4 regions of the Pseudotabrizicola sp. 4114 genome follow, and region 1 is predicted to be linked to each of the others. Evidence: riboswitches for the same ligand, from Rfam matches in the RefSeq annotation. Region 1 holds a riboswitch; each other region holds the start of a gene.

Region 1 (7,713 bases):
CCATCTGCGCGGCGGTTGAGCACCACATCTTCACAGGCCTCGCGCAATTCCGGGTCGATCTGGTCATACACCACCAGCTGCCCGGCATTGACGATGCCCATATCCATGCCCGCCTGAATGGCATGATAGAGGAACACCGCATGCATCGCCTCGCGCACGGTGTCATTGCCCCGGAAGGAAAAGGACAGGTTCGACACCCCGCCCGAGACATGGGCATGCGGCAGGTTCTGCCTGATCCAGCGCGTCGCTTCCAGAAAATCGACGCCGTAATTGTTGTGTTCCTCGATCCCGGTCGCGACGGCAAAGATATTGGGGTCAAAGATGATGTCTTCGGGCGGGAATCCCACCTCCTCGACCAGAATGCGATAGGCGCGGGCGCAGATTTCGGTCTTGCGGGCAAAGCTGTCGGCCTGTCCGGCCTCGTCAAAGGCCATCACCACCACCGCTGCGCCATAGGCAAGGCACAGCTCTGCCTGATGCCGGAACGCGGCTTCGCCCTCTTTCATGCTGATCGAGTTCACCACCGGCTTGCCCTGCACGCATTTCAGGCCCGCCTCGATCACCTCCCATTTGGAGCTGTCGATCATCACCGGCACACGGGCGATGTCCGGTTCCGCCGCCAACAGGTTCAGAAACTCGACCATCGCGGATTTGGAATCGATCAGCCCTTCATCCATGTTGATGTCGATGATCTGCGCGCCGTTCTCGACCTGATCGCGCGCCACCTCCAGTGCTGCCGCATAGTCGCGGTTGACAATCAGTTTGCGGAACCGGGCCGAGCCGGTCACATTGGTCCGCTCGCCGATGTTCACAAACGGAATGTCCGGAGTCAGGACAAAGGGCTCCAGCCCCGACAGGCGCAGATAGGGGGTCATGTGACGATCCTCGGTGCTTGGCCTGCCACCGCATCGGCGATGGCCTTGATGTGGTCAGGCGTGGTGCCGCAGCAGCCGCCGACCACATTCACCAGCCCCTCACGCGCGAAACCGGCGATCTGGGCCGCCGTCTCGTCCGGGCCCTCGTCATATTGGCCAAAGGCATTGGGCAGCCCGGCGTTGGGATAGGCGCAGATGAAGGTGGGGGCCACGCCCGCCAGTTCGGCCAGATGCGGCCGCATGGCCGACGCCCCCAGCGCGCAGTTCAGGCCCACGGTAAAGGGCCGGGCATGGGCCACCGAATGCCAGAACGCGGTCGGCGTCTGGCCCGAGAGCGTGCGGCCAGAGGCATCGGTGATGGTGCCCGAAATCATCAGGGGCAGGCGATGGCCGGTTTCGGCAAACACCTCAAAGCAGGCGAAAATCGCGGCCTTGGCGTTCAGCGTGTCAAAGATCGTCTCGATCAGGATCAGATCGGCGCCGCCCGCCACCAGCCCGCGCACCTGCTGGCCATAGGCGATGCGCAGGTCATCGAACGTGACCGCGCGGTAGCCCGGATCATTCACATCCGGGCTCAGACTGGCGGTGCGGTTGGTCGGCCCGATGGCCCCGGCCACAAAGCGCGGCCGCCCGTCAATCGCCGTCGCCCGGTCCAGCGCGCGGCGCACGATGCGCGCACCTTGCGCGTTCAGATCATGCACCGCGTTTTCCATGCCGTAATCGGCCTGCGCGATGGTGGTGGCGGAAAATGTGTTGGTCTCGACAATATCGGCCCCTGCCATGGCATAGCGGAAATGGATCTCCTCGATCGCCTCCGGTTGGGTCAGGATCAACAGGTCATTGTTGCCCTTTTGCGGATGCTCGGAATGGTGACGGCAGACGTGACCCGAGCCATGGCCGCCATAATCCTCTTCGGACAGCCCCAGAGTCTGGATCTGCGTCCCCATCGCGCCGTCAAGGATCAGAATGCGTTCTCGGGCCAGAGTGGCCAGCTGCGAAAGGCGGGGGCTGTGGTCAAGCATGGGGCAGGGTCACTTCCAATGTCAGGAAAGCGAGACCTTACAGCATCTTTAATCATGACGGAAATTCATAGTTCTAATGAAAATTATGAATTACACGCAAGTTCGGGCGCGCCGACCCTTCACCAATGAAGCTGCGGCCCCGCAAGACCGCAGCTCTAGAATCAGGCCCCTTTCTCAGACATCCACACTCACATCGCCAATCGGAACCGAGCAGCAGGCGAGAATATATCCTTCGGCAACCTCGTCTTCCGAAATGCCGCCGTTATGCACCATATGCACATCGCCCGAGAGCTTGCGGATCTTGCAGGTGCCACACAGGCCAAAGGTGCAGCCCGACGGGATGTTCAGCCCCGACTGCTTGGCCACCGACAGCACGGTATCGGTTTCCGAACAGGCTGCTGTGACGCCCGAGGCCGCAAACCGGATCGAGGCGCTGGTGCCCGCATCGGGCACCACATCGTCATGCACCGGCACTTCGGCCAGCGTCCGCGCCGGCGCGCCAAAGCTTTCCTGATGGTACTGGTCCATGTTGTAGCCAAGCGAGACCAGCATCTCGCGCACGCCCTGCATGAACGGCTCCGGCCCGCAGCAGAACACCTCGCGCTCCAGATAATCCGGGGCCATCAGCCCCAGCATGATCTGGCTCAGTCGCCCCTGATAGCCCGACCAGGCGCGGAACGGATCCGGCTCGTCAACCGTGAACCGCAGCTTCAGCCCCGGCACCCGGTTGGCAAACTGCTCCAGCCGTTCGCGAAAGATGATCTCGGACGGACGCCGCGCCGCATGGACAAAGGTGATGTCCGGCATCGCGCCCGAATCCCAGGCCCAGGTCGTCATCGACATCATCGGGGTTATGCCCGACCCCGCCGAGATGAACAGGTACTTCTGTGCCGGATGCCGGTGAAAGCTGAAAATCCCGCTGGGCCCGAAGGCCTTGATCCGCACCCCGGGTTTCAGATTTTCCAGCATCCATCGCGTGCCGATGCTGTCGGGCTGCGCCTTGACGGTGACCGAAATCGACAGCGGCCGCGAGGGCGAGGACGAAATGGTATAGGTGCGCTGCACATTCCCGCCCGGCACCGGCAGATCCAGCGTGATGAACTGACCGGGCTGATAATCGAACCACGCGCCCGACGGCGCGCGAAAGGTAAAGCTGGCGGTGTCGGCCACATCGGGCACCACCATCGCGCATTCCAGCGGCTCGGAATCGCGCCAGGGCTTGCCCGACCAGTTGATCTTGGTTTCCATCATTCCGCCGCCTGCGCCGGTTGTGGTGCCAACCGGTCAGCCATCACGGTGCAATACCAGTCGGTGAACTGGATCACGCCTTCTTCCTGAATCGGCGAATAGGGGCCGGGTTCATAGGCCGGGGACAGAATACCCTTCTGGTTTTCCTCGACCACCTGACGATCCTCGTCATTGGTGGCGAGCCAGACTTCGGTCAGTGTCTTCAGATCGTAATCAACGCCCTCAACCGCGTCCTTGTGGACCAGCCAGGTCGTCGTCACCTCGGTTTGCGTCGCACTCACCGGCAGCACGCAGAAGGTGATGGCGTGATCGCCGAGGAAGTGGTTCCAGGTGTTGGGGTAGTGATACATCAGCAGGCTGCCCGCATCGTTGAACGGCATCGTCCCCATGCGCCGGGCCACCGCCGCCTTTGTGCTCATCGTATAGCTTTCGGCATGGTTCAGCAGCGGAATCCGCGCCAGCCGCCATTGGAACGCCGGATGGTGAACAAAGCGCGATGGCAGGCCTGCCGCTTCGCAGCGATCCCAATGCTCCAGAATCTCCGGGCTGGCCGAATGCGGCCCGTCCATCGCGCCGATCTTGGGATTGTCCGAAAAGGTGCGGCACAACGACGGGTGCGAGCCGCCACAGTGATAGCATTCGCGGTTGTTCTCGATCACCAGCTTCCAGTTGCCGTTTTCGATGATGCTCGACGTGAAGGCCACCTTGGCGTCGCCAAGGCCCGACGGCGCCAGATAGGTCATCGCGGTCCTGGCCAGATCGGCGATCGGCGGCGGCACATCGGCCAGACAGATATAGATGACCCCACCCAGATCGACGCAATGCACCTTTTTCAGGCCAAAGGCCTGCGGGTTGAAATCCGCGCCCATGTCGCGGGCAAAGATCAGCTTGCCCTCCAGATCATAGGTCCATTGGTGATAGGGGCAGACCAGATTGGTGGTCGAGCCCGACACCTTGGCGCACAGCCGCTGCCCGCGATGGCGGCAGACGTTGTGAAAGGCGCGGATGCGCATGTCCTTGCCCCGGATCACCACCACCGGATAGGCCCCGATCTGCATCGTCGCATAGGCTCCGGGCTTGGCCAGTTCGCAGGCCGGAACGGCAAAGATCCATTCCTTGTACCAGATCGCCTCCAGATCGGTCTGATAGACGCCCGGATCGGCATAAAGCTCCCGCGACAAAGAGAAATCCGGTTTCCGCGACCGGATCTGCGCGTATGTGTCGCCTTGGCTGAGCATCTTGACCTCGCTTGCCCCATGCCTCCCCGCATGAGAACGGTGGATAGTGATATGCGGCAGGGACGGGCGGCAGGGTGGCGCAAGGCCGGCCCTGATGCCCACCGCCTGCCGCGGTGTGCGTCTTCGGTGCAGGGCTGGTTTCCGGGCTGAAGAGCAGGCCTTGCAGCCCGGACGCGACACCTTCCCAAGGGCGGGCCCCCAGTGGTCTATGTCACGCCACACTCCCTTTACCGTTGCGGGGGCAGCGCCGGAATTGCACCGGCTTCCCAATTCTCCGCTGTCGCCAGCGGCACCTTGCTCAACCACCATACAACAGGGCCGGAAATGCCGCATAGCAGCGGCGACTTTGCATCATCAATTTCCGACGCGCAGCTGCAGGTTGCGCCCGGCTCCTGGTGCATTCAGGAAGGTGCTTGACTATCCTGATAGATTTAGTAAGTAATTATCACCCACCGGAAGATCCGGGCACAGACCCGGGCACGGACAGGCAGCGTTTCAAACCGGACCGCGTGGTGCCTTTCCTCTTTCCCTCACGCCGCGCGGTCCAGCCAAAAGGTGATCCCATGTCCGCGTTCCGGGGTGCAACGAACCATGTCAGACCCTGCGGCCAGCCCGGCCCGCGTGAGCGGCTGCTTGCAGGTTCCGGCTTTGACAATTTCGAGATCCGCGCGCTGGAGGTGATGCGGTTGATTTTCGCCGGTATGAGCAAAACCCGGCCCCGCTATGCGCCAGACACTGTGATGGTGGCCCACACCCTGTTCGGCTGCCACCGGGGCGGCATTCTATTGGCGGGGTTGACGGCTTTCGTGCAGACCATGGCGATGTCGCGCAGCGAAAATTTCCGCTATGCCAACCCGTTCTGCGCTGGCTGTGCCGCAGTGGTGACCGAGAACGAGCTGCATCTGCTCAGCATTCTGCATCACAGCCGCCGGGGAGCCACGGGCCGTGCAATGACCTATGCGCTATTCCTGTGCGATGCCCGCCCGGTTGCCGCCCTGCTGGACGCCGCCGCCGATCTGGCAAGTCTTGCCCCGTTGACGGCCGATGCCACCTTGCCGCCAGCCGCTGAGCGTGGGGCAGGGGGGCGATAAGACCCGGAAATGTCAGGGGATGTCAGGGTGCTTTTGCCCGGTCTGATCTTGTGATGATACCGGATCGTGCGCGGAAACCTGCGCCTCCGGCGGGAGTATTTGGCAAGCAGCAAATCAAAGGACGACCCCTGCCCATTGCTGCTTGTTAAATACTCCCGCCGGAGGCACGTTGCGGGTGGTGCTTGCGGGGGCGCTTCGGACAAGTGGCGGAGGCGCGCGGCCGGGTCTTGCAATCGCCTAAGTCGTCAAAGTTGGCAGGTGCTGCACAAAGGCTGCGCGCGACCGGGTGTAGATGGCCTGAACCTCGGCCAGCGGCAGATCACTTTCGCCCGCTTCGGCTCGGCTTTCACAAAGCCGGGCAATCTCTGACAGCTCGGTAAACCCCAATGTCAGGGCGGTGCCCTTGAGGGCATGAAAGGCTGACTGCATCTCTTGGGCTGTTGACGCAGCGCCAAGCCCCGCGACGGACTGATCTGCCTCGTCCAGAAACAGGATCACGACTTGGCCGAAGGCGGTGGCGCCGATGGTCTGCTTCAGTTCGGCCACGCGGTCCCAGTCAATCATCTTACCATCATTCCTCTGGCTTTTCCCACCTTATGGGTCGATGCCATCCCAGTCTTTCAGACCTGAGCTAGTACGTTCTGACATGCAGTCCAGAGGACAACAACCCGCTGTCGTGCGGGTCAGGCCGATCTTTTGAACCGGGCCTGACCCGTCACAGGCCGCGTGCTGCAGGTGAGTGCGACTCCGCTCATTTCTTGTGTTGCGCTCCTGTCTGATCCTGTGTTCATATCATATCTTGTGAATATACTGGTTGTGGTGTGTGTGCAGGGGGTTTGACAGCGCCTTCTGAATGCCGCTACCGCTACGTCAGGTCCGCCGGACCGCGCCTTTATTTACCACAAGGGAACCAGATTGACCGTCACCATTGAAATCAGCGTCGTTGTCCTGATTGCCGCGACAATGGCGCTGTTCTCGCTGTTGATCGGCTTGATCGAGCGCCGCAACCGCACTCTGGATGTTGATCTGAAACGCGCCAACACCTGGCTTTGCGGCTCAAATGTCGGGTTTCTGGTGGCGTCGATCACGCTGCTGTTCCATCATGATCTGCCGTTCTGGCTCAGCGTCTGCATTATCATCGCAGGGGCGCATCTGGGCATCCTGTTCGGCTTTTTTGCCATGCATCAGGGATTGAAGGCGCGACCGCCCTACGGCGTCTTTGCTGTGATCTGCTCGGCGATCATTGGGCTGCAATGGGCCTTTGTCCTGAGCGGAACCCGCCTGCCGCTGCTCTTTGTCAGCACGTCGGTCATCAACGGGCTGGTGACTGCGACGATGGGGGTGATCATCCTGCGTTTGTCACGCCCCTATGAGCGGGAGCTGCGGCTGCTGGTCTGCTTTCCGTTTTTTGTGATCGCCGTTGGCTATGCGCTGCGGCTTGTGCTGGCCGCATCGGGCGTACCGACCTCGGTTCTGGTCACGGCGACAGCGCTGATCGCCTTTGTTCTGGCTTATTCCGCCTTGCAATGGTGTTTTGGCCTGATCGCCCTGCGCGCCGCCCGGCTGAACAGGTCACTGACACTGGAACGCCAGCGGGCACAGGATCTGGCGGAATCGCGGGCGCGGTTTCTGGCGCATATGAGCCATGAAATCCGCACACCGCTGAATTCCGTTCTTGGTCTGGCCGATGTGTTGCACGGCATGGTCCGGCAACCCGAGGCGCGCGAGTTGATCGGTCATATCCAGCAGTCCGGCGATCTGCTGATCCGCATTCTCAACGATATTCTGGATGTCTCGAAGCTGGAGGCAAATGCCGTCACGCTGGAACAGCGTCCCTTTGACATCAACGCCTTGTTGCACCGGATCATCGCCACGCACGGCGCAAAATGTCAGGACCGCAGGCTGGCGCTGGAGGTGGATATGCACCCCGAGGCCGGGGCCTTCTGGCTGGGCGATGCGCACCGGATTGACCAGATCCTGCAAAATGTGGTCGGAAACGCGGTCAAATTCACTGAAGCCGGCAGTGTCCGGGTGTCTGCCAGTGGCACGGATCAGTTGCAGCTGTTGGTCGTGGACACCGGCATCGGCATGACAGAGGCGCAGATCGCCCTGATGTTCAAGGAATTCAGTCAGGCAGACGAAGGCATTACCCGCCGTTTTGGCGGCACCGGGCTGGGAATGGCGATTGTGCACCGGCTGGTGACAGCGATGGGCGGCACCATTCAGGTGCAAAGCCAGT
Region 2 (7,713 bases), on a different contig from region 1:
GCGGACCCTTGGGCCGCACCCCGCGCGCGATCAGACCGGCCATGCGGCCCCGGCCATCGGTCACCCCGCCAGAGGCGATAAACCATTGTGCCAGGGCGACCGCATGCTGGCCCACATTCGCCCTTGAGACCGGCGCGCCCATAGGCAGGCCGTCACACCGCAAGATCAGCCCGCCCGCGCTGTCACGCTCCAGCCGGATATCGGCGGAAACGGAGTGCAGCACCGGGGCAGGGCCGGTGTCGATGGCAAAGCCGAACTTGCCCGGCAGAATTGGCATATCGCCGAGTGCCGCAGCAAGGGTCTGCGCCAGTGCCTCGGTCGCAGCATCGGCAAACGGCGTGACCAGCAGGTTGCGCTGCGCCTCTTGTGCGGCATCGGCGTCGATCAGGCCAAGCGCGCGCAGATCGGCGATCAGGGCCGGGTGGCTGGCCTCTGTCACGCCGCGCAGTTGCACATTGCCCCGGCCTGACAGATCAATCACCCCGTTGCCATGCGCCTGTGCCGCCGCTGCAATGCCCGCCGCCTGCATCTTGCTCAGCCGCCCGGCATCGGGGCGCACCCGCACCACCAGCCCGTCGCCCGACATCATCGGGCGCAGCGCGCCGGGGCACCAGCCTTGCACCACGAACCCCGCGCCGGCCATCACAGATCCCCCATGGCCGCGGCGATGGAGTTGCGCCGTGTGATCCATAGCCCCGCTTCGTTCAGACGGCGGAACAGATCCTGCAGCGCGGCCAACGCACCCGGATTTGCCTGCGCCATAAAGGCCACCACATCGTCGCGGCCCAGTGTCGCCTCGTGATACAGGTCGAACAGATGTGGCGGCACCACCCCGGCCAGATGGGCAAAGGCGGCCATATGGTCCAGCGTCGCCGTAATTTCCGCAGCACCCCGAAAGCCATGCGCCATCATCCCGTCCGCCCAGTCGGGATTGGCGGCACGGGCGCGCACCACTCGGGCGATTTCCTCGGTCAGGCTGCGGGCGCGCGGGCGGTCGGGCTGCGTGGCATCCAGATGATAGAGAGCAGGGCGTTCTGCGCCCAACCGCGCCATCGCGGCGGCAAACCCGGCCTCGTGTGCGGCGTAATCGGCGGCCAGCAGCAGGTCACTTTCCGGCAGGTCCTGCGCATGGACAAAGGCATCGGCCGCGCGCAGCCGCGCCTCCAGCCCGGCGCGGTCATCGCGGCTGATGCCATCCGCGCCAATCGCCCAGGACGAGGATGCCAGCCACGCCTCGCCCGCCGCCGCGCGGGCCTGATCGGTGAAATCATCCATCGCCACGCCCATCCCAAGGCCATATTGCCCCGGACGCGGGCCGAACACCCGCGCCGACGGGTCGCGGTAGGGATTGTCCTCTGCCGCCTCGTCGCGGGCGGCCAAGGCTGCGGCCCCGGTTTCAAACAGCGCGGCCAGCCCCGGAAACACGTCGCGGAACAGGCCCGAGACGCGTAAGGTGACGCTGATACGCGGGCGGGCCAGCAGGGCCAGCGGCACCACCTCGACCCCCGACACCCGGCCAGAGCCCGCATCCCAGACCGGGGCCAGCCCGGCCAGATGCAGCGCCATCGCAAATTCCTCGCCCGCCGTGCGCATGGTGGCGCTGCCCCACAGGTCGACCACCAGACCACGCGGCCAGTCGCCGTGATCCTGCAAATGCTTGCGCAACAGCTCTTCGGCCAGCTTTACCCCCTGCGCATGGGCAGACCGGGTGGGCACGGCGCGCGGATCGACGGAGAACAGATTGCGCCCGGTCGGCAGCACATCGCTGCGCCCCCGCGCGGGCGAGCCGGAGGGGCCGGGCGCGACACGACGACCCGCAAGTGCGGTCATCAGCCCGGTGCGCTCGTCATCGCCGTACGCGCCCCGGCCAAAGGTGTGCAGCCCCTGACCATACTGGCTTTCCTTGATGTCGCAGACAAAACGGTCGATCCGTGTGATCGCCTCGGCCATGCTTGCGCTGGCAGGCAGGCCAAGGTCATCCTCGACCCCGGTGGAGCGGGCTTCGGTGCGGATGTCGGTGATCAGGCGGTCACGGCGGCCGGGGTCAAGCCCATCGGCGGTGGAGTATTCATCCAGCAGCCGTTCCAGCCGGTGCATCGTCTGTGGCACGGAAGATGGCGCCAGCGGCGGCGGCAGATGGCCGATGGTGACAGCGCCGATCCGGCGTTTTGCCTGTGCTGCCTCACCCGGATCGTTGACGATGAACGGGTAGATCACCGGCAAGGCCCCGGTCAGCGCCTCGGGCCAGCAATCGCCGGACAGGGCGACGGATTTGCCGGGCAGCCATTCCAGCGTGCCATGCGCGCCCATATGCACCATCGCATGCAGACCCAGTGACCGGAGCCAGAGGTAGAACGCGACATAGCCATGACGCGGAGTGCGCGACAGATCGTGATAGTGCGCATCGCGTGCGCCAACCTCGCCCCGTTCTGGCTGCAAGGCGATCAGGATCTTGCCCCGGCGCAGGGCGGCAAACTGAAAGGTTGCATTGGCAAAAGCCGGGTCATCCTCGGGCTGGCCCCATGCTGCGTAAAGCGAAGCGCGCAGGTCAGGCGTCAGCGTGTCGAGGGCAGTAAGGTAGTCCGCGAGAGGCCACGCCAGCCGGGTTTGCATCAGGCCGTCGCTCAGCGCGTCACGTGTCGGGGCGTCGTACCCCTCAGCGGCAAGGTCAGCCAAAAGCGCCTCGGTCGAGGCGAGGGCATCCAGCCCGACCGCATGCGCCATCTGATGCGGGCGACCGGGGTAGGTGGACAGGACCACTGCCAAAGCCCGGTCCGCCGCTGCGGTGACAGACAGCCGGTGCCACGCCTGCACCCGCGCCACCACCCGCGCGACCTGCTCGGGGTCGGCCCGGTGCGCAAACCGCGAGAACTGCAGATCCGGGTCACGTTGCCCCGGCGACTTGAACGAGACCACCCCGGCAAACAGCCGGCCATCGACCTCGGGCAGTACCACATGCATCGCCAGATCGGCGGGCGACAACCCCCGGTCCGACCCGCGCCAGTCGCGCTTGCGGGCCGTCGACAGCGCCACCTGAAACACCGGGCAGTCCATGCCGTCAAACGGCGTGGAGCCATCCTCGGCCCGCGCTGAAAAGGCTGTGGCGTTGACGATGGCAACCGGCGGAGCAGCGCTGAGCCGGGGTCGCAGCCAATCAGCCAAACCGGGGGCCTTGAGCGACGGCGCAAACACGCCGCATGCTGCGAACCCGGCCTGACGCAACGCGAGGATCAGCGCATCAACCGGGGCGGTATCGGCAGCGGTCAGATAGCTGCGATACAGGCTGACCAGCACCAGCGGCCCCTCTGGCGGGGCAGCGATCACCCCGCGCCCGGGGTCATAGAACCCGAAATCCGGCACCCGCTTGTCGCCCGGCACCGGACCGGCATAGAGCCCGGCCGCAAGGCAAAGCTGCGCCAGAGCCGCCTGCGCCGCCACCGCGCCCCCGGCGTCACACAGCGCCTGCAACCGGCGCAGGGTCGAGACCGGCAAGGTTGACGCCGCATCCAGCGCCGGATCGGGCCGCCCGTCAGCGGGCAGGATCGCCAGCGCAATCCCGTGCCGCCGGGCCAGATCCTGCACCGACGCAATGCCATAGGGCCAATACGCCTCGCCGCCGATCAGGCGGATCAGAATGGCCTTGGCCCCGGCAAGGGTCTGCTCGACATAGGTATCGACCGAGACCGGATGTTTCAGCGCAACAATGTTCTGCAAGCGCAGCGAGGGCAGCGCCCCTGCCGCGCGGTGCCAGCCTGCCGCAAAGGCCCCAAGGTCGCTGTCGGAAAACGACAGCACCACCAGCTCTGCCGGGTCCTGACCCGGATCAAAAGGGGCTTCGGTCTGATCCAGACCATGGGTCTCGCGGAAAACGACATGCATGATGCGGTTTCAGCCCCTCAATACGCTGAGGAGTGCAGTTTCGTCGATGTCATGGTGTTCGGCAATGACCACCAGCCGCGACCGGCGCGGCTCGGTGCCCCATGGGCGGTCAAACTGCTGGCGCACCCGCTCGCCCACCGCCTGCACCAGCAGGCGCATCGGCTTGCCCTGAACCGCGACATAGCCCTTGATCCGCAGGATATGCTGCTCGCGTGCAAGGCGCTGGATGCGGGCGACCAGATCATCCGGATCGGTGATCTCTGGCAGATCAATCACGACCGAGGCAAAATCATCATGCTCGTGATCGTCATGGCCATCGTGATGGCTGGGACGGGCGGCAAGATCATCTTCGGCGGCCGCGTTCAGGCCCAGGATCACGCGGGGGTCGATGACACCATCGGTCATCGCCAGAATCGGCAGGCGGCGCGGGGCCTCTGCCTCGATCATCGCGCGGGCCCTGGCGAGCCCGGCTTCCCCGGCCAGATCGGCCTTGGACAGCAACACGACATCGGCACAGGCGATCTGATCCTCAAACACCTCTGACAGCGGGGTTTCATGGTCAACCGCATCATCGGCCAGGCGCTGGGCATCTACCGCGGCCACATCGGGCGCAAACCGGCCTGCCGCAACCGCTTCGGCATCGGCCAGCGCGATGACGCCATCAACCGTGATCCGTGACCGGATCGCGGGCCAGTCAAACGCCTTGAGCAACGGTTTTGGCAGCGCCAGACCAGAGGTTTCGATCAGAATATGGTCGGGCGGCTGTGGCAGGGCCATCAGTGCCTCGATCGTCGGGATGAAATCATCGGCCACGGTGCAGCAGATGCAGCCATTCGCCAGCTCGACGATGTTCTCGACCGGGCAGCTTTCGTCGGCGCAGGATTTCAGGATGTCGCCATCGACGCCCACGGTTCCGAATTCGTTGACCAGAATGGCCAGCCGCTTGCCCTGCGGGTTCTGCATCAGATGCCGGATCAGCGTGGTCTTTCCCGCGCCAAGAAAGCCGGTGATGACGGTGACGGGAACTTTGGTCAGGTTGGTCATTTCAGCTCTCCAGGGGGGGAAGACGGGCAAGGCTTTGCTTGCGGAAGATCACGGGCCGGTCGCGCCAGGGCACCAGACCGTCAGGTGTGGCCGCATACAGTGCGGCACCGCGCAGGATTTCCGGCACATCCGCCTCAGTCATCCGCCCATAGACGTAAGACCAGCTGCCCGGTTTGCTCAGCGCGATGCCGCACCCGTGGTCGCAGGCGGACAGGCACTCTACCGGACGGACCGCCACCCCGTCAGGAATGTCGGCAGAGCGGATGGCGGTGAACAAGCGGGCACCGGGGCAGACCTCGCCCTCGGGCACCGGCTGCCCGGCCCGGCAGGTCATGCAGATGTGTAAGACAGCGGTCATACAACCCTCTTGGTCAGACAAACGGGGAATGGCCGACGGCAAGGGCAGAGGGCCCCATTCCGAAGGTCACGGCACACCCCGTCCGTGTTTCAGTTCAGGCGCTGGCAGGTCTCCCGGCTTGCGGATATCGGACCCTGTGCCAGATGGCGTCGGGGTCCGGCGCTCTGTTCGCCTTCCCAGCCTGATGGCCAGTGGCATGAACAGACCTTTCCGGTCACGGTCGCGGGGGCGGCTGCGCTTTGGCTTGGTGGCCCGGTGGACCGCAAAACCTGTCGCATTCCCTCTTGGCCTGCCGTAGGACAGGCACCAGCGCTTAGTCTTCCGACTCCTTTGCCACAGCGGGGGGCGGTGTCAAGGAAAAGGACCGGCACGATGACGGACGTAAACGACCCGGATGCAGAAAACACAGACGCAGAGCTTGCCCGCCACGCATCCAAGATGGCCAAGAAAAAGGCCGCCCGCGACCGGATGATGAGCGGGAAAGAAGGCGAAAAGGGCCTGATCATCGTTCATACCGGGGCGGGCAAGGGTAAATCCTCGTCTGGTTTCGGCATGATCCTGCGCTGTATCGCGCACGAGATGCCCTGCGCTGTGGTCCAGTTCATCAAGGGCGCCTGGGATACCGGCGAGCGCCGCATGATCGAAGGGCATTTCCCGCATTTGTGCCAGTTTCATGCGATGGGCGAAGGCTTTACCTGGGAAACCCAGGACAAGGCCCGCGACATTGCGGCGGCACGCAAGGGCTGGGAAAAGGCAAAAGACCTGATCCGCAACCCTGACATCCGCTTTGTGCTGCTGGACGAAATCAATATCGCCCTGCGCTACGACTACCTGGATATCGACGAGGTGCTTGCCTTTCTGCGCGACGAAAAGCCGCCGCTGACCCATGTGTGCCTGACCGGGCGCAATGCCAAAGAGACGCTGATCGAAGCGGCGGATCTGGTAACGGAAATGACGCTGATCAAGCATCCGTTCCGCTCTGGTATCAAGGGGCAGCCCGGGGTTGAGTTCTGATGAGCGTGCTCTGCGCGGCATCTGCCGGGGCTCTGCCGCTGAAATATTCCTGCCAGGACAAAAGCAATCGTTCCTTAACCTTTGCCAGCGACTCTGGGGGAGCGGAACAGGGAGGGATCCCGATGGCCGCCCAAGGTAAAGGCGCCGCGTCCCGGTCGTGCAAGCGGTCCGGGGCGCGGCTGCTGATGTCTGGTCCTGCGCATGCTTTTATCTTGGCATTAAATATCCCCGCCGGAGGCTCCCGCAGGCGACGTGGCGCTGGGGGTGAAAGATAAGATGACAGCGCTGATGATACAGGGCTGCGGCTCCAATGTCGGCAAGTCGATGCTGGTGGCCGGCTTGTGCCGGGCGGCGCGGCGCAGGGGGCTTTCGGTGGCCCCTTTCAAGCCACAGAACATGTCGAACAACGCCGCGGTCACGGTCGATGGCGGCGAGATCGGCCGGGCACAGGCATTGCAGGCGCAGGCCTGCGGGCTGGAGCCGGTGACGGATATGAACCCGGTGTTGCTCAAGCCCGAAACCGATGTCGGCGCGCAGGTCATCGTTCAGGGGCGGCGGGTGGCGACGGTGCGGGCACGCGACTATGCCGACCTCAAACCAAAGCTGATGGTGTCGGTGCTGGACAGCTTCCACCGGCTGCGGGCCGCACATGATCTGGTGATCGTCGAGGGGGCGGGCAGCCCGGCAGAGGTCAATCTGCGGGCGGGCGACATTGCCAACATGGGCTTTGCCCGCGCCGCAAATGTGCCGGTGGTGCTGACCGGCGATATCGACCGGGGCGGGGTGATCGCGCAGATCATCGGCACGCAAGCGGTGATGGACCCCGCCGATAACGCCATGGTCGCGGGATTTCTGATCAACAAGTTCCGTGGCGACCCCCGGCTGTTTGATGATGGCTATGCCTTGATCGCGGCCCGCACCGGATGGCCCGGTTTTGGCGTGCTGCCGTGGTTCGACAAGGCGCATCTGCTGCCTGCCGAGGATGCGCTGGACATCCGGTCAGAGCCGTCGGGCAGCGGCGTGACCATTGCCTGTCTGACCCTGTCGCGCATCGCCAACTTTGATGATCTGGACCCGCTGAAATCTGAACCATCGGTGCGGCTGGTCATGGTCCGGCCCGGTCAGCCGATCCCGGCCGAGGCGCGTCTGGTGATCATCCCCGGCTCGAAATCGACACGCGGCGATCTGGCGTTTCTGCGGGCGCAGGGCTGGGATATTGACCTGAAGGCGCATGTCCGCCGGGGCGGGCATGTGTTGGGGATCTGTGGCGGCTATCAGATGCTGGGCCATGAGATTGCCGACCCGCAGGGCATCGAGGGGCCGGCGGGCAGCACCGAGGGGCTGGGTCTGCTCGATGTCTCTACCGTCATGACCCCTGACAAACGGCTGGCACGGGTGCAGGCGGTGCATGCCGCGAG
Region 3 (7,713 bases), on a different contig from region 1:
AACCCGATTTTTTCTAAAATTCACAGTCTGATCGACGAATGCGATGGTGTGGTTTTGGCCTCTCCCATTTATAACTGGGGCCTGAGCAGCGCGGTTAAAAACTTGATTGAGCTAACCGGTGCGACGGGAGAGGATGGCAGGCAGGCCGCCTGGTTCGACAAGGTTGTGACCTTCCTATGTAGTGGCGGGCTCCCCCACTCCTATATGGCATATGGTCCCCTTGCACTCTCGCTCATGCTTGATTTCAAGTGTGTCATCAACCCTTACACTGTATATGCAACAGATCGCGATTTTACCGAAATGGGGCATATGGGCGACCGGATTTTATCCCGTTTGGGAAAAACAATGACAGTCCATATCGAACTTTGCGGCTCATTACAGCAGAGAACCTACCGCTCCACTTGGGAGGTTTAGGGCCTTCGTCGGAATACTGTGTGTGAAGAGATTCGGGTTGTCCGCAGTGGGCTCGAATCGTCGTTCCGCAACGCGGCGATTCCACTGCGATCGCCGGTCGCCACACGAACGACATGTGCGGCCCGTAGCAGACGGTCAGGCCTTAATCATGCCGCCTCGCGGCATTCTTGGAAGCAGCCGCTCATGCGGGGTGCAGCGAAAGCCGAGCCGGCATATTAACGAAGCCGGTCAGTGCCGTCATACTGCCGAAGAGAGTCGGCACGCCATGCATCATTCACAAGTCCGGTTCGAGCGAGTGAAGCTGAGGAAAAGTTTCGGCGATGGCATTGATCGATGCCACCGCGTCTGAGGCAGAGGACAGAACCTATTGGATCAATCCGAAGGCGACAATCTTCTCGGCCAGTTCCTCAATCCCGTCGATGGTGCGCATTGACGGATTCATCGCCTCGGCGCGCATCACGAAGTAATGCCCGGCCTGCACGGCAGGGATCTGACTGGCGACCGCATCGCTCGTCAAAAACGCGATCTTGCTGGCCGGATCGTCGCCTTGGTTGAAGCGACGGTCCATGCCTGCCAGAACAATCACCGCAGGCCCGGATCTGGCGATGCTCTCCCAGCTGACCCATGGCCATTCATCATCGGAACGGATGACATTGCGCGCATTCAGACTGCTCAGCATATATGCGGGTGCCCCGTTGCTGCCGGCAACGGAAGCGTCCATGTCGATCTCGGGGCTGGTGAACCAGAACAACACCGGCACATCCTTTGCCTCGGCGGCATGGGCAATTGCAGCGGCTTCGCGTGCCTTCAGTCCGGCGATCAGAGCCTCTCCCCGATCCTGCACATCAAAGATCGCGGCAAGGTCTGTGATCGCGTGATAGACCTGATCCATTGTGAACGGCTCCACCCTCTGGCCGTTGCCGCCCGAGGAATTGTCTTTGCCCGTGCAATCCATCGGCGCCTGCCAGGTTTGTATTCCCAGATCCGCGAACTGTTCGGGCGTGCCGACCGCACCCTGAGGGCCGACATGCCATTCGAATTCGGTCAGCACCAAAGAGGGTTTGACACTGACGACGGATTCGAAGCTTGGAGCCTCGTCCGCAAGGCGGGGAATGCCAGCATTCGCAGCCTGAAGCGCTTCGGGCAGCGGTCCTAGCCAGACTGCGGTTCCGGCAATCCTGTCACCCAGATCCAACGCAAACAGAATTTCATGCACCGCCTGCCCCAGGGAAACCACCTTTTCCGGAGGTTCTTCAAAGACAAGCGTTCTGCCGCAATTCCCGATCGAAAGCGGGTAGACCGTCGGCTCGGCCTGTGCAGCGACGGGCTTCAGAAAAGGTGACAGCAGCAGGGCTGCGAGAATTGCACAGATTTTCATGGATACTCCCTTCAATGTGGTTTCTGCGCGCTGAGGATGAAGCGACGGTAGACCCTTGTGCGCAGGCGGTTGCGCCACCCCTGGTTGACCCGTTGGGCCCTGGCGATGGGGTCGTGCGGGATCTCCCGGACATCTGCAAAGCCTCCATGCTGCAGCATGGGCGCAAGCCGGGCAAAGGTGAGACCTTGCGAGAACGGCAACCGGCGCATGATGTCGGCATGGCGCAGGCTCATGGCACCATCGTAATACGGGTCGGGCGCGATCTGCTCCCACCGGGCCAGAATCCACGCAGCCCAGTGACCGGAGGGACGCGGCCGTGTCCAGTCGCCATCAAAGACCAGCAACCGCCCGCCGGGACGCAGAATCCGGAGCCATTCGGCAAACGCGGCTTGAGGGTCGGTCAAGGTCCAGACCAGATGGCGGCATAGGATTGCATCATAAGCCGCCTCCGGCTCCATCGTGTTCTGGGCATCGGCCAGGATGAAGCGAAGGCGCGGTTTGCCCGCATGCTTTGCCCGCGCCACAGCCAGCATTGCTTCCGAAAAATCCAGCGCTGTCACCTCATGGCCAAGACCATGAACAAGCTGCGTCACCTCTCCCGTTCCGCAGGCCAGTTCCAGCACACGCGCAGGCGCGGTCCCCAGATGTGACATCGGTGCCGCCCATGCAGCGGCCTCTGGCCCCGGCGGGATATGATGACCGAAGGCCAGATCAAAGGTCTGCGCCCGCCGCGACCAGTAGTCACGGATGTCTTCGACCAGATGATGATTTGCTGTCACGGTGCTGCTTTCAGGATTGCCTCGAACCGGTCACGGGCGCGTTTTGGCAGATCCTCGGGCAGCGTGAGTGCAGCCGCTTTGCCAACCTCGATCACCATCACCATTCCCATGGCGTAATGCGGGGTGCATTTGATGCCATAGAGGCCGGGCTCCGTCAGGGTGACGGTGAAATCTTCGTTGATCCTGCTTCTGAAGGGGGCCGCGCCTGCAGGGATCATGCTGGCAATCGTTTCGGCATTATGCCCGGACTGCGTCGGAATGAACCGCACGCTGTCGCCCGGTTCGATGCTCAGGAACTCGGGTTCATAGATCATAGGCCCATGTTCGTTTCGCGAATACATCCTGACCTTGTGCGTTTCGGCAAACACGGGGCTGACGGCCAGCCAGCCGAGAAAAAAGGCTGCATGCTTCATCAGGACTCCTCCAGATTGTGAAAACGGAAAATCGTCGTATCGTCAGCGGGATCGCGGAGCAGTGTTGCGCGGACGCGGAAAATGGCAGCCATCCGTTCCGGTGTCAGAACCTGCTGCGGGGGGCCGCAGGCGACCAGTTCACCCGCCTGCATCACGCCCAGACGGTCGCAGGCCATGGCCTGATTCAGGTCATGCAGGGCCATCACCACAGTGACGGGAAGGCGGCTGATCAGGCGCAACAGGGAAAGCTGATGATGAATGTCCAGATGGTTCGTCGGCTCATCCAGCATCATCAGGCGCGGCCGCTGCGCCAGCGCGCGGGCAATATGCACACGCTGGCGCTCACCGCCTGACAGCGTTGACCATGCGTGATCCGCCATATCGCGCATGCCGACAGCACACAGGGCTTGATCCACGATCGCCGTATCTGCCGCGCCAAAAGGCGCGAGTGCCGAAAGCCAGGGCGTGCGGCCAAGCTCGACCGCATCCCGGACGCTCAGGGCTTCAGACGTGTCGGCCATTTGTTCGACTAAGGCGATCCGTTGCGCCACGTCCCGCCGGGTGAACGCCGTGATCGGCTGGCCATCCAGCAGCACCGAGCCTTGGGCGCGCGGAATCAGGCCTGCCATCAGACGCAGCAACGTGGACTTGCCCGAGCCGTTCGGGCCGACAAGGCCAAATGTTTCGCCGGGCCGGATGGCAAGTGTCACAGCACTGACGATCTGGCGCCCGCCCGCTCCCCACCCCAAGGCAACTGCTTCAAGTTTCAAAGCCGCCTCCGGTTCCGGATCAGGATCATTGCAAAGCCGGGCGCACCCACCAGCGCGGTCACGACACCGATGGGCACCACCTGCCCGGCTATCAAGATACGGGAGACGATATCGGCGGCGATCAGGAACAAGGCCCCTGCCAGTGCCGAAGCCGGGACCAAACGGCCATGCCGTGACCCGACCACAAATCGCATTGCATGCGGTATCACCAGCCCGACGAAGCCGATAGAGCCGACAAGGCTGACCATCGTGGCGGTCATCAGCGTGACGGCACCGATCAACACGATCTGCACCTGACGCACCGAAATTCCCAGCGAAGCCGCCGAAGACGCGCCGAATGAAAAGGCATCCATCGCGCGGGTGAACCACAGGCAGGCCAGAAACCCAAACCCCACAGCGGGGGTGGCAAGCCAGACATCCGGCCACCGCACACCGGACAGGTTGCCCAGAAGCCAAAACATGATGCCGCGTGCCTGTTCCGCATTGGCAGATTTCGCGATGAAAAAAGCAGTCAGCGCATTGAACAGTTGTGATCCGGCAATGCCCGCCAGCACCAGCTGCGCCGATCCGCCACCCGCCGCGCGCGCCAGCGCCGCAACAAGCGCAAAGGCCAGCGTTGCCCCGCCAAACGCCCCGGCGGATATGCCGATGGCACCACCGCCGAGGCCTAGGATGGTGACCGCGACAGCACCGGTTCCGGCCCCCGCCGAGACGCCCAGAAGATAGGGATCGGCCAGCGCATTGCGCACCAAAGCCTGAAGCACGACCCCCGAAAGCGCAAGCCCGGCTCCGCAAGCCGCAGCTATCAGGGTGCGCGGCAAGCGGTAGCTCCAGACAATGCCCGCATCGATCGGATCGACGATGAACTCTGCGCTCAACAGATTGTTCATCACGACGGCACCAACCGTGGCCAATGGCAGCGGCGTCTCGCCAATAACCACACCGGCAACGATCGCCACCAGAAGAACGGCCACTCCCGACAGCCCCCAGAACGCAACCGGACGCAGGGTGGAACGGACGGGAGCGGTCTCGACCGTCATTTCAGGTCAGACTCTGCCAAAGCGTCGGCCAGTGTTTCCAGCGCCGCTATGTTGCGGATCGACGGGTCCATGCTATGCGCATCAAGAATGACAACCCGGTCCTTCGTGACCGCATCCATCAGGCTGACGACCGGATCACTGCGCAGGAATTCCAGCTTTTTATCGATATCATCCGCCTCGAAACGGCGACGCTCCATCCGGGCGGCCACGATGATAGTGGGGTTGGCCCGCGAGATGGTTTCCCAGCTTACGACGGGCCATTCCTCATCGCTGCTGACCACATTTTCAAGGCCAAGTGCCTGCATCATATTGGCTGGCGCGCCACCCTGCCCCGCGACATAGGGATCAATGTCCATTTCTGCAGACGAGAACCAGAATACTGCGGTCGCGTTGCCCAGAGTCAGCGCTTGCGCTTTCTCAATGGCGGCCGCCTCGCGCGCCCTCAGGTCAGCAACCAGCGCGTCCCCGCGATCCCCGACATCGAAAATCTGCGCAAGCTCCGTGATCCCCTGATAGAGGCTGTCCATCTCATACTGTTCAAGCCGGGTGCCATCGGACCCGGCAGTGTTGTCCTTGCCAATGCAATCGGCAGGCAGCGTATATGTCGGGATACCGAGATCCGCGAACTGTTCGCGCGTGGCGACAATGCCCTGCGCCCCGACATGCCATTCATACTGCACGGCCACCAGCCCGGGGCGCTTGGCCACCACGCTTTCAAAACTCGGGTCATTGTCGGCGATTCGCTCGATACCGGCGTTCAACACCTCGAATTCCGGCAGGACATCCGTAAACCAAACGGATGTTCCCTGAACCTTGTCGCCAAGCCCAAGGGAATACAGGATTTCCGTTGCGGCCTGTCCGACAGTCACCACGCTTTCCGGCGCGGCCTCAAAGGTCACGTCTACCCCGCAATTGGTCAGAGTCAAGGGATAGGCCGTTTCGGCATGCACAGGAACTGCTAGCCAGAGGACAGCACTTCCGGCTGCCGTGAAGGATCGTCTGAACATGGGTCGTCTCCAAAGGATATTACGACCGGAGACAGGGAAAGATTGCCGACCCATGGGCTGAATGCCGCGACAGCCGACCGGCGTGACGCATGTGTTCTGGCTGTGACGGCCACGAAAGGCCGCCTTTGGGAATTATTCATTCGACACCTCTCCGGACACCCCGCCCGGTTCGCGTTGCTGACACTGTCGGCAGGTCTCCTGACTGACGGGTCATCACGAACAGCGACCTTCCCATGGCACTGGCCACAGTGGTATTTCGCTGCACGCTCGCCGCCTACAGTTGCGGGGGCAGTTCCGTTTCACCGAAGAACCGGTGACGGATTCCCTTTTGATTCCTTGCGGAAACCGACGCAAAACCGATATGCCCAAAATCCACGGGCTGCAAGCGCCTTGCTTAGAAGCTGTATCTCTCCGGCCGTCGGGGCGGTTCACTTCTGACGGCTATTGCACAGAGCGTTCCCAATGATAACGAGCTTTCTGGCGACGGCGGTGATGATGGCCGTGTGCGGATTTCCATCCTTGCGGAGGCGATCTGCGAAAGTTTTCATGCTTGCTTTGTGATGTGCCGCGACTGGGGCTGTCTGGAACATCACATGTCGCAGAGCACGGGGATCTCCAGTGATGGCCCGTTTTCTGCGAAGTGTTCCGCTGGCATGCACGACCAAGGCCAATCCAGTAAGTGCGGCAACCTGTTCCCTGGTGATGGTGTGAACCTCGGTGGTCTGGCGATCGGGATCACGCAACATGATCCTCTCGCCGAAGGATTTGATGCGGTTCATCTGTGCTTCGACGCGGCTTCGGATATGGTGGCGGTGATCTGACCCCTTTTCAAGTTGCGCCGGGTCCGGCGGCGTGATCCTGGCGAAATGTCCGCTTCTACATGCTGGCAAGGTTGCGTTTGCGCGTGCGGAGAACGTCCGGAAACCGCCCACTTCGTCGATCAACGCTCCCAGTCTCGCTCCTCTGATTTCACAGGCTCCAATGCCAGCCGCCGCTCAGCTTTGCGCGCTTCTCGCAAGGTCAACCCAAACGCCACATGTGACTTCGCGGCCGAAACAACCGCACGCGCGATCCACTTCCGCTGATCCGCATCCTCGAAATCAACAGCCAACGCATCGGTCCGACCGCTGGCGAGTTCCGCTACAACCTCTTTGCCATACCGCTGACGCAGTTCATCAGCGAACCGCTCAGCATGGGCATCGCCCCGGAACTCTACCTTTCCATCCGCCTGCATGATGCGGCCCATCGACCCGAGGGCCCGCAGCAGCCGATCATTCTCAGGGACGACCTCATGCGCCCGGGCATGATCGATTAGCTTGGCCGCAGCTTCATAGAACCCTTCGATATCATCGACGACCTTCCGGCTTTGATCCGGATTCCTTAAGTCAGCACGCCGCCTCCCGGACAGGGTTGCCAAGTCACTGCGCACCCAATCGCGTTCTTCCCAGGCATTGGCGGCACCGGTTTCCAGCCGCTCAGCCATGCGATCACCGCTGAGACCCAGGGCCACTGCCTTGCCGACGATGTCCGTTTTCAGCCGATCTGAGGCACCTGGCTGCAGATCAATGGCCTCCCTGCCCTGTGTCAGGCGGTCACCCTCAAGACCCGTTGCATAGAGTTTGGTCTGCGGCACCATCTGCAAGAGCTGTACGCCACGGGCATCACCCAACCCCTTGGCGACGTCGATGGCATAGCCATAGAGCTCGTCCCGCATGTCCTTGCGCTCGGCGACAGGCATCTTCCGGATCTTACCTTCAGCCTCAGCCATCCAGCCGCTGAAATGCCGGTCCAGATCAGCGCGCTCTGCTGTGGCCACATCACCCGGAAACGGCTGCAGCACCCCACCCCTTCGCAGCGCCTCTTCCGCTTTGGCGATCTTCTCGCCAATTTCTGGCAGACCCGTCAGCGCCGC
Region 4 (7,713 bases), on a different contig from region 1:
CGGTGGCCAGCCTGTCGGCGCGCGCGGCATCGGCGGCGAGCTGATGGCGCATTGCCTCGGCCCATGCGGTATCCGCGAGGGCCAGCGCGCCGATGTGCAGGGCCGGACCGGGCACGGGCCATGGGCCGGCCATCGCCTCCAGCCGGTCGATGACCGCTGCGGCGCCAAAGGCAAAGCCAAGGCGCACCCCGGCAAGGCCGTAGAACTTGCCAAAGGACCGCAGCACCAGCACATTCGGGGGCAGCGCGCGGGACAGCAGGGACAGCTCTGGCGTGGCATCGGCAAAGCTTTCATCAACCACCAGAAAGCCAACGGCTTCGGCAAGGGCCAGCAGGCGTTCCGGCAGCCATCTTCGCCCGTCCGGGTTGTTGGGGTTGACCACGACCGCCAGATCGGCCCCGTGAAGCGCATCCAGCCCTGCTGCTTCGGTCAGGTGCCAGCCGTGGGCGGACAGGCAGGCGGCATGTTCATTATAGGTCGGCGTCAGAACCACAGCCCGCCCGGTCGGGCGCAACAGCGGCACCAGCTGGATCGCGGCTTGCGCCCCGGCCAGCGACAGGGCTTTGGTCGGCGCGGCGACATGCCATGCCAACCGCGCCGCTTCGATCAGCCGGGCCTTGGCGGTCTGCGTCGGCAGCGCTGTCCACGCGATGTCGGGAATGGCGGGCAGCGGATAGGGGCGGCGGTTGATGCCGGTCGACAGATCAATCCAGTCCTGCCCGCCATACCGCGCCATGGCCGCGTCGAGGTTTCCGCCGTGATCACGCATGCTTGCCCACCCCTTGCTGCACATCCCCGGTAAACAGCGGCTGCACGTTGCGCAATCCCGCCTCGCGCATCTGGGCGACAGCATGGCTGGGAACCTGACCCGGCGCAAAAATCAGCGCGCGGGCGGCACCGGAATGCGACGCCGACCAGCCCAGAGCGCCAAGGTCTTTGGCAAGTTGTGCGGTCGGGTCATCGGGCGGGCCGCGACGGGTCAGGCAACGGGCGGCACTTTCCGTGGCAATGGCGGCGAAACCGGCAAGCGCCGCGCCGCGCTGCCATGCTGTCACCAGATCGCTGACATCGTCATATGCGCTGTCCGTGGCGCGGGTCGGCAGCGGCGGGCCAAAGAAGCCGCCCAGAAGATGCGCGCGGGGCAGGGCTGGCCCTTGCGCCAGCACTCTGCCCTCGCGGGAGGACCAGATCAGCCGGTCGGGGTGGCCGAACATCAGGGGGTCGCTGGCCCCTTCGGCAGCAACACAGGCGCGTGCCAGCAGGGCGGGCGGTCCGCAAAACCCGGCCAGCCGGGCGATGGCGACCAGCGCCGCCGTGCTGGCCCCGGTGCCAAGCCCCGGCGGAAAGGCCGGATGCAGGTGATAGGCGCCGGTCAGGGGCAGGCCCAGCGCTGACAAAAACCGGCGCAGCACCGGAGGTGGCACGGGAAAGCCTGCGGGCGCATGGGGCGTTTTGACAGTCAGGCCAGAACAGGCCCGGCGCCCGGCCCGCAAAAACATGCCATCAGGGCGCAAGGTGACCAGAACAACGGGCCCCTGCGCGCCCATCCGGCCTTGGAGCCATTCGCCGAAGTGGCAGGCTTGTCGCAGGATGCCCCCAGAACGGCGGTCGGCAAAGGCAGAGTTCATGGCCGGTGATCATCCTGTGCCAAAGCCTCCGGCCAGCGGTCCTGAAACACCAGATCGGCCAGATCCAACCGGTTTTGCCAGCCTTTGACCTGCAATTCGGGTTCGGAATACAGCGCATCAACATGGCCGAGGCAAAGGTACGCCACCGGCACGACCGGATCGGGCAGGTTCAGAATCCGGCGCAGATCACTGTCATGAAAAATGCTGACCCAGCCGACGCCAATGCCTTCGGCACGGGCCGCAAGCCACAGATTCTGCGCGGCACAGACGGTCGAGTACAGATCCATATCGCGGTTATGGGTCCGCCCCAGCACCACCTGCCCGCCGCGGGTGCGGTCACAGGTGATGCAGATGTTCACCGGGGCCTCACGGATGCCCTGCAATTTCAGCGTGGAATACAGAGGTTGACGGTCTGCACTGAACATTCCGGCCGCTTCGGCATTGGCCCGCTCAAACGCATCATGGATTTCGGCTTTCACCTCTGCGCTGCGGATCACGATGAAATTCCACGGCTGCATGAACCCGACCGAAGGCGCATGATGCGCTGCGGTCAGCAGGCGGAGCAGGACATCCTCATCAACGGCGCGCGGCGTAAACTGGCTGCGGACATCGCGGCGGGTAAAGATGGCGCGGTAGACGGCATCACGCTCGGTGGGTGAAAATGCCTGAACGGGTTGCGGCTGCATCTGGTCTTTCGTCACGACAAAACCCCTGTCATCAGAAACAAGGCCCCCGCTGACCATCGGGCACCCCGGTTTCGTCTGGCCGGTCTTCTGACTTGGTTTCACCCGGTGCCGCGCCTTCCCGGTCAGTCGGACCAGTGGCTGTTGCGGCCCCGTCCACCTTACAGCGTTGGGCACGTCGCGGAGTCTCACCGCGTTCCCGATTATCCCGACGGCAATCGCATCGAGCACCAGACACCTGATGCCTAGCGGCTCAGCCGCTGGTTCACAATGGGGTTGGTTGTGCGTATGACCGGGACAGGCTTGCCTGAGCCACTGCGCGGCCTCAGCAGCCTGCGGGCTGGTGCGTTGGGAACCCTTGGATCAAGCCGGAGTGACAGAGTGACCCGTTGCTTTGCCGCGCGATTTGCGGCATTCCGCGCCTTATGGTCCTGTCTCTGATCATATGGCTGCGTGGCGTGGCTTTGGTTGCGCTTCTGGCGACTGCCCTTGGCGTCGCTGGCTTTGGCCATCGTGCGCCGATGCAGCAGGATGCGACGATCGAGGCATTCTTGCTGTCCGGTTTTGCAATGGCCGATCTGTGCGGATCATCGGGGTCCGGCGATGCAGCGGCGCCGCTGTCCTGCCTCGCCTGCACAGTCACCGGCCCGGCGCTGATCCCGGCCAGCCCTTGCGTGATCCGCGATGCGGATATGCAGATCATTGCCGCCGTTTTTGCCCCGCGTGCGCGCCAGACTGTGCCTGCCGTTCACGACCCCGCCCGCGCGCCGCGTGCCCCGCCGCTGGCCTGAACCTGTCTGTCTGAAATCCATCCAGTCCTGACAGCCGGCCGCGCGCCGTGCTCAAGCCAAAAGGCAATCGTAATGTATCTTTCGTCTTCTCTGAACCGCGTCAAAACCCCGCTTCTGGCCTTTTGTGCCGCACTTGCGCTGGCAACCAGCGCACAGGCCCATGGCGTGACCGTGGGTGATCTTGAGATCATTCACCCCAATATCCTGGCACCTGCCGCTTCGGCAAAATCGGCTGCGGGCTATATGGGCATCGCCAATGAGGGCACAACCGCTGACCGGCTGATCGGCATCGAGATGCCTTCGGTCCAGCATTCCGAACTGCACACCACCGAACACAGCGCCGATGGCGTTGCGCGCATGATGCATGTGGATGCCATCGACATTCCGGCGGGCGAGACGGTGCTCTTGGAACGCGGCGGCATGCACATCATGCTGATGGGCCTGACCGAGCCGATGACTGAGGGGCAGATGGTGCCCGCCACCCTGATCTTTGAACAGGCTGGCCGCGTCGAGGTGGAGTTCAGCGTCGATCCGTCGGATGGTGCTGACCATTCCGCCATGGGGCACTGAGGCCTGAAACAAAGGCCCGTGGCGTTCGCGCGCCACGGGTTTCCTAGCGATAGCGCCGGAAAAACCGCGAGCGGTCGTACAGCGTTTCCAGCCGTTTCATCCGGCCTTCGGTCTCTCCCCAGGTCCGGCTTTGCACACTTGCCAGCAGCGTTTCGACCAGCACGAGGATCGACACGGTCGAGTCCCAGGCCGAAGGTGCTTCGATATGGCAGGTCAGCGTGTGGCGGGCGTGGGCGGCGGCGGGGCTGACCCAGCGGTCGGTGATCACCACCACCTCGGCCCCCTGTTCCACCGCCAGCTCTACCAGTTGCAGCACCGAGTTTTCATAGCGCCTGATATCAAACGCCACCAGCACATCGCCTGCCTTCATATCCAGCAGAGCCGGGGGCCAGGTGTTCGACATGTCCGACAGCAGCGTCACCTCGGGCCGGACCACCTTCATCAGCGAGACCAGATAATCGGCATGGGCATGGGTGATGCGGCCGCCCATCGCAAAGATCCGCCGCGACGGATCGGCCAGCAGCGCCACCACCTCATCAAACACCGCATGGTCGATCTGGCTGAGCGTGGCCTGCAGATTGGCCACCACCGCATCGGCAAAGCGGTTGAGGATATGGGTGTCAGGCACGCCACCTGCCCAGCGGTCATGCTTGACCAAGGGCGATTCCAGCATCGCCCCCACCTCGCCGCGCAGGGCGGACTGGTAATCGGGGTAGCCGCGATAGCCCAGTTTCTGGCACAGGCGCACCACCGTCGGGGTCGAGACCTCTGCCGCCCGTGCCAGAGCGGTGATCGAGCCAAGTGCCGCGACCGGATAATGCCGCAGGATATGGGTTGCCACCTGCCGCTCGGCCCGGGTCAGGTCGGGCAGCGCGGCGCGCATCCTGTCTTCGACGCCGGGGGGAAGATCCATATCCACGCCTTTCCTGCCGGTGGTGCCCTGATTTCGCGGGGCAAAGGGCTGATTGCAAACCACTCTGCCAAGTTTCCGAAACTATTGTAACAGAAATTGTGCAGAAGAAAAAATCTTGACAGAACCGTGTCGGATCAGGAACCCTAGCGCCATTGCGAGGGGGCCGAGTCACCGATGAGCCTGCATTCCACCCAGACAGATTTTGCCGCCACCGTCGAAAACCGCGACGCCGCTGGTGCCATTCTGCTGGTCTGCGAACATGCGAGCAATGCTTTTCCCGACCCTTGGGGCAATCTGGGGCTGACAGAGGCGCAGCAATGCGCCCATGTCGCGTGGGACCCGGGCGCGCTGGCGCTGTCGCGCGCGCTGGCGCAGCGGCTGGATGCCGCCTTGGTGCACGCCCCCGCCAGCCGGTTGATCTATGATCTGAACCGTGGCCCCGACCGCCCCGACGCCATGGCGGCGCGGTCCGAGCTGCATGATATTCCCGGCAATCTGGACCTGACGCCGCAGGACCGTCTGCACCGGGCAGAATCGCTGTATCTGCCGTTTCACACTGCGCTGCATGCCGAGATTGTGCGCCGTCTGGCCTTGGGGCGGGCGACGGTGGTGATCACCATCCATTCCTTTACACCCGTTTATCATGGCCAGCCCCGCGCGGTGGAGTTTGGCGTGATCCACGATGCCGATGACCGGCTGGCGCGGGCCATTCTGGCGGCAGCACAGGCCGGAACCGATCTGGCCTGCGCGCTGAACGAACCCTATTCCGCCGCCGATGGCGTTACCCACACCCTGCGCTTGCAGGCCACGCCTTACGGGTTGGCCAATGCGATGCTGGAAATCCGCAATGACCTGATTGCTACGCCCGAACAGGCTGCGGCGATGGCCGACCGTCTGGCCCCGGTGCTGCAGCAGGCACTTGCCACACTGGCGGAGGGTTAGGCGATGCCGCGCGTTGCCACAGGTTTTGTGCGTCTGGTCGACCGGCTGAATTACGGCGTGGGACGGATGGCGATGTATCTGCTGTTCGTGCTGATGGGCATCCTGATGTGGTCGACCATCAGCAAAGCGTCCGGTGCGCCGTCACTGTGGACGCTGGAAATGGCGCAGTTTATAATGGTGGCGTATTTCGTGCTGGGCGGACCCTATGCCATGCAGATGGGCAGCCATGTGCGGATGGATCTGTTCTATGCCCAGCAAAGCCCGGTGCGGCAGGCGTGGTGGGATGCCATCACTGTGTTGGCGCTGATCTTCTATCTTGGCGTCATGCTGTGGGGTGCGGTCGATTCCACGCTGTATTCGCTACAATACAACGAACGCAGCCCGACCGCCTGGCGGCCCTATCTGTGGCCGATCAAGGTCATCCTGTGCACTGGCTTTTTTCTGATGCTGCTGCAAGCGCTTGCCGCATTGATCCGTGACGTGGCCACCATCCGTGGGGAAACCATCTGATGCCCTATGAGATGATCGCGGCCCTGATGTTTTCGACCATGCTGTTGATGATGATGAGCGGGCAACGGGTGTTCGGCATCATCGGCTTTGTCGCCGTGGTGTCGGCGATGGCGCTGTGGGGGCAAGGCGGCGAGCAGATGGGCTTTTCCGCCACCATGAAGCTGATGAAATGGTATCCGCTGCTGTCGCTGCCGATGTTCGTGTTCATGGGCTATGTGATGTCGGAAACACGGCTGGCCGATGATCTGTACCGCATGTTCCACATGTGGTTCGGGCGGGTGCGGGGCGGGTTGGCGGTGGGCACCATCCTGCTGATGGTTTTGATTTCGGCGATGAACGGGCTGTCGGTGGCGGGCATGGCGATCGGATCGACCATCGCTTTGCCGGAACTGCTCAAGCGCGGCTATGACAAGCGCATGGTGACGGGCGTCATTCAGGCCGGGTCGAGCCTTGGCATCCTGATCCCGCCCTCGGTCGTGCTGGTGCTCTACGCCATGATCGCCCGCGCGCCGGTGTCAGAGCTGTGGCTGGCGGGGCTGATGCCGGGGCTGCTGATGGCGTCGATGTTCATTCTGTATATCACCCTGCGTTGCCGGTTTCAGCCGCATCTGGGGCCGGAGCTGAGCGTCGAGGAGCGGGCGCAGATCACCCTGGCTGACAAGCTGCACAGCCTGCGGGCCGGGTTGTTGCCCTTCATCATCTTCGGCGCGATGATGCTGCCGTTCATTTATGGCTGGACCAGCCTGGTGGAAAGCAGCGTGATCGGGGTGGCGGCCACGGTCTTCGGCGCGGTGATCAAGGGCACCTTTACCCGCAAGGTGTTCGAAGTGGCGACCCGCAGCACGCTTGGCATCACCTGCATGTTCATGTGGGTGATCCTGGCTGCGCTGTCGTTTGGCGCGGTGTTTGACGGGCTTGGTGCGGTCAAGGCGGTCGAGGCGCTGTTCGTCGACCGGCTGCACATGGGGCCGTGGACCATCCTGATCCTGATGCAGCTGTCGTTCCTGCTGATGGGGATGTTTCTGGATGACACCGCCATGCTGGTCATCGTGGCGCCCTTGTACGTGCCGCTGGTGGCCACGCTGGACCTTGGCCTGCCGCGCGAAGACGTGCTGATCTGGTATGGGGTGCTTTATACCATCACCTGTCAGATCGCCTATCTGACGCCGCCTTTTGGCTACAACCTGTTCCTGATGCGGGCCTTTGCGCCGAAAGAGATCACGATGGGCGATATTTATCGCTCGGTGACGCCTTTTGTCGGGGTGATGATCGTGACGCTCGGCCTGATCATGGCCTTTCCGCAGATCGCGCTTTGGCTGCCGCACCTGATCTACCGAAACTGAGACCTGAATTGAGGCGCGGCCACACCGCGCCCGCCCATTCACCAACAAGAGGTATCCCTGATGACAACATCCAGACGTTCCTTTCTGACCAAAACCGCGACCCTCGCCGTCGGGGCCGGGGCCGCCACGCTTGCCACGCCTGCCGTGACCCGCGCGCAAGAGGTGATCAAATGGCGCATGCAGACCTATGCCGGGGCCGCTCTGGGCGAAGAGGTGGTGAAACCCGCCATCGACGCCTTTAACCGGATGGCGGCGGGTCAGATGGAGATTGAACTGTTTTACGCCGATCAGCTGGTGCCAACGGGCGAGCTGTTTCAGGCGATGCAGCGCGGC

What was found. Region 1 has a riboswitch for cobalamin ahead of J2X53_RS07865 (aromatic ring-hydroxylating dioxygenase subunit alpha). Riboswitches for the same ligand answer to the same signal wherever they lie in the genome.
Region 2: linked by a shared signal. The riboswitch ahead of J2X53_RS14605 (DUF1636 domain-containing protein) and the one ahead of J2X53_RS07865 (aromatic ring-hydroxylating dioxygenase subunit alpha) in region 1 are both predicted to bind cobalamin.
Region 3: linked by a shared signal. The riboswitch ahead of J2X53_RS20420 (ABC transporter substrate-binding protein) and the one ahead of J2X53_RS07865 (aromatic ring-hydroxylating dioxygenase subunit alpha) in region 1 are both predicted to bind cobalamin.
Region 4: linked by a shared signal. The riboswitch ahead of bluB (5,6-dimethylbenzimidazole synthase) and the one ahead of J2X53_RS07865 (aromatic ring-hydroxylating dioxygenase subunit alpha) in region 1 are both predicted to bind cobalamin.

The regions. Positions count from the first base shown of each region.
Region 1 covers NZ_JAVDWP010000003.1:87,765-95,477, forward strand. Annotated here, with positions in the region: gene metH (methionine synthase) at 1-875, opposite strand, end outside; gene J2X53_RS07855 (homocysteine S-methyltransferase family protein) at 872-1,897, opposite strand; gene J2X53_RS07860 (hybrid-cluster NAD(P)-dependent oxidoreductase) at 2,072-3,148, opposite strand; gene J2X53_RS07865 (aromatic ring-hydroxylating dioxygenase subunit alpha) at 3,145-4,383, opposite strand; cobalamin riboswitch at 4,498-4,695, opposite strand; gene J2X53_RS07870 (hypothetical protein) at 4,947-5,474, shown strand; gene J2X53_RS07875 (Hpt domain-containing protein) at 5,712-6,038, opposite strand; gene J2X53_RS07880 (ATP-binding protein) at 6,390-7,713, shown strand, end outside.
Region 2 covers NZ_JAVDWP010000006.1:21,991-29,703, forward strand. Annotated here, with positions in the region: gene cobG (precorrin-3B synthase) at 1-643, opposite strand, end outside; gene cobN (cobaltochelatase subunit CobN) at 643-3,879, opposite strand; gene cobW (cobalamin biosynthesis protein CobW) at 3,889-4,923, opposite strand; gene J2X53_RS14605 (DUF1636 domain-containing protein) at 4,925-5,281, opposite strand; cobalamin riboswitch at 5,367-5,607, opposite strand; gene cobO (cob(I)yrinic acid a,c-diamide adenosyltransferase) at 5,654-6,295, shown strand; gene J2X53_RS14615 (cobyric acid synthase) at 6,572-7,713, shown strand, end outside.
Region 3 covers NZ_JAVDWP010000016.1:43,666-51,378, forward strand. Annotated here, with positions in the region: gene J2X53_RS20390 (NADPH-dependent FMN reductase) at 1-414, shown strand, start outside; gene J2X53_RS20395 (ABC transporter substrate-binding protein) at 779-1,792, opposite strand; gene J2X53_RS20400 (class I SAM-dependent methyltransferase) at 1,804-2,571, opposite strand; gene J2X53_RS20405 (pseudoazurin) at 2,568-2,984, opposite strand; gene J2X53_RS20410 (ABC transporter ATP-binding protein) at 2,984-3,754, opposite strand; gene J2X53_RS20415 (iron ABC transporter permease) at 3,751-4,794, opposite strand; gene J2X53_RS20420 (ABC transporter substrate-binding protein) at 4,791-5,801, opposite strand; cobalamin riboswitch at 5,972-6,166, opposite strand; gene J2X53_RS20425 (transposase) at 6,230-6,505, opposite strand; partial or broken gene J2X53_RS20430 (IS5/IS1182 family transposase) at 6,509-6,610, opposite strand; gene J2X53_RS20435 (relaxase/mobilization nuclease domain-containing protein) at 6,742-7,713, opposite strand, start outside.
Region 4 covers NZ_JAVDWP010000006.1:30,207-37,919, forward strand. Annotated here, with positions in the region: gene cobD (threonine-phosphate decarboxylase CobD) at 1-769, opposite strand, end outside; gene J2X53_RS14625 (propanediol utilization protein) at 762-1,628, opposite strand; gene bluB (5,6-dimethylbenzimidazole synthase) at 1,625-2,314, opposite strand; cobalamin riboswitch at 2,374-2,561, opposite strand; gene J2X53_RS14635 (hypothetical protein) at 2,737-3,102, shown strand; gene J2X53_RS14640 (copper chaperone PCu(A)C) at 3,175-3,672, shown strand; gene J2X53_RS14645 (MurR/RpiR family transcriptional regulator) at 3,716-4,585, opposite strand; gene J2X53_RS14650 (N-formylglutamate amidohydrolase) at 4,760-5,527, shown strand; gene J2X53_RS14655 (TRAP transporter small permease subunit) at 5,531-6,037, shown strand; gene J2X53_RS14660 (TRAP transporter large permease subunit) at 6,037-7,380, shown strand; gene J2X53_RS14665 (TRAP transporter substrate-binding protein) at 7,441-7,713, shown strand, end outside.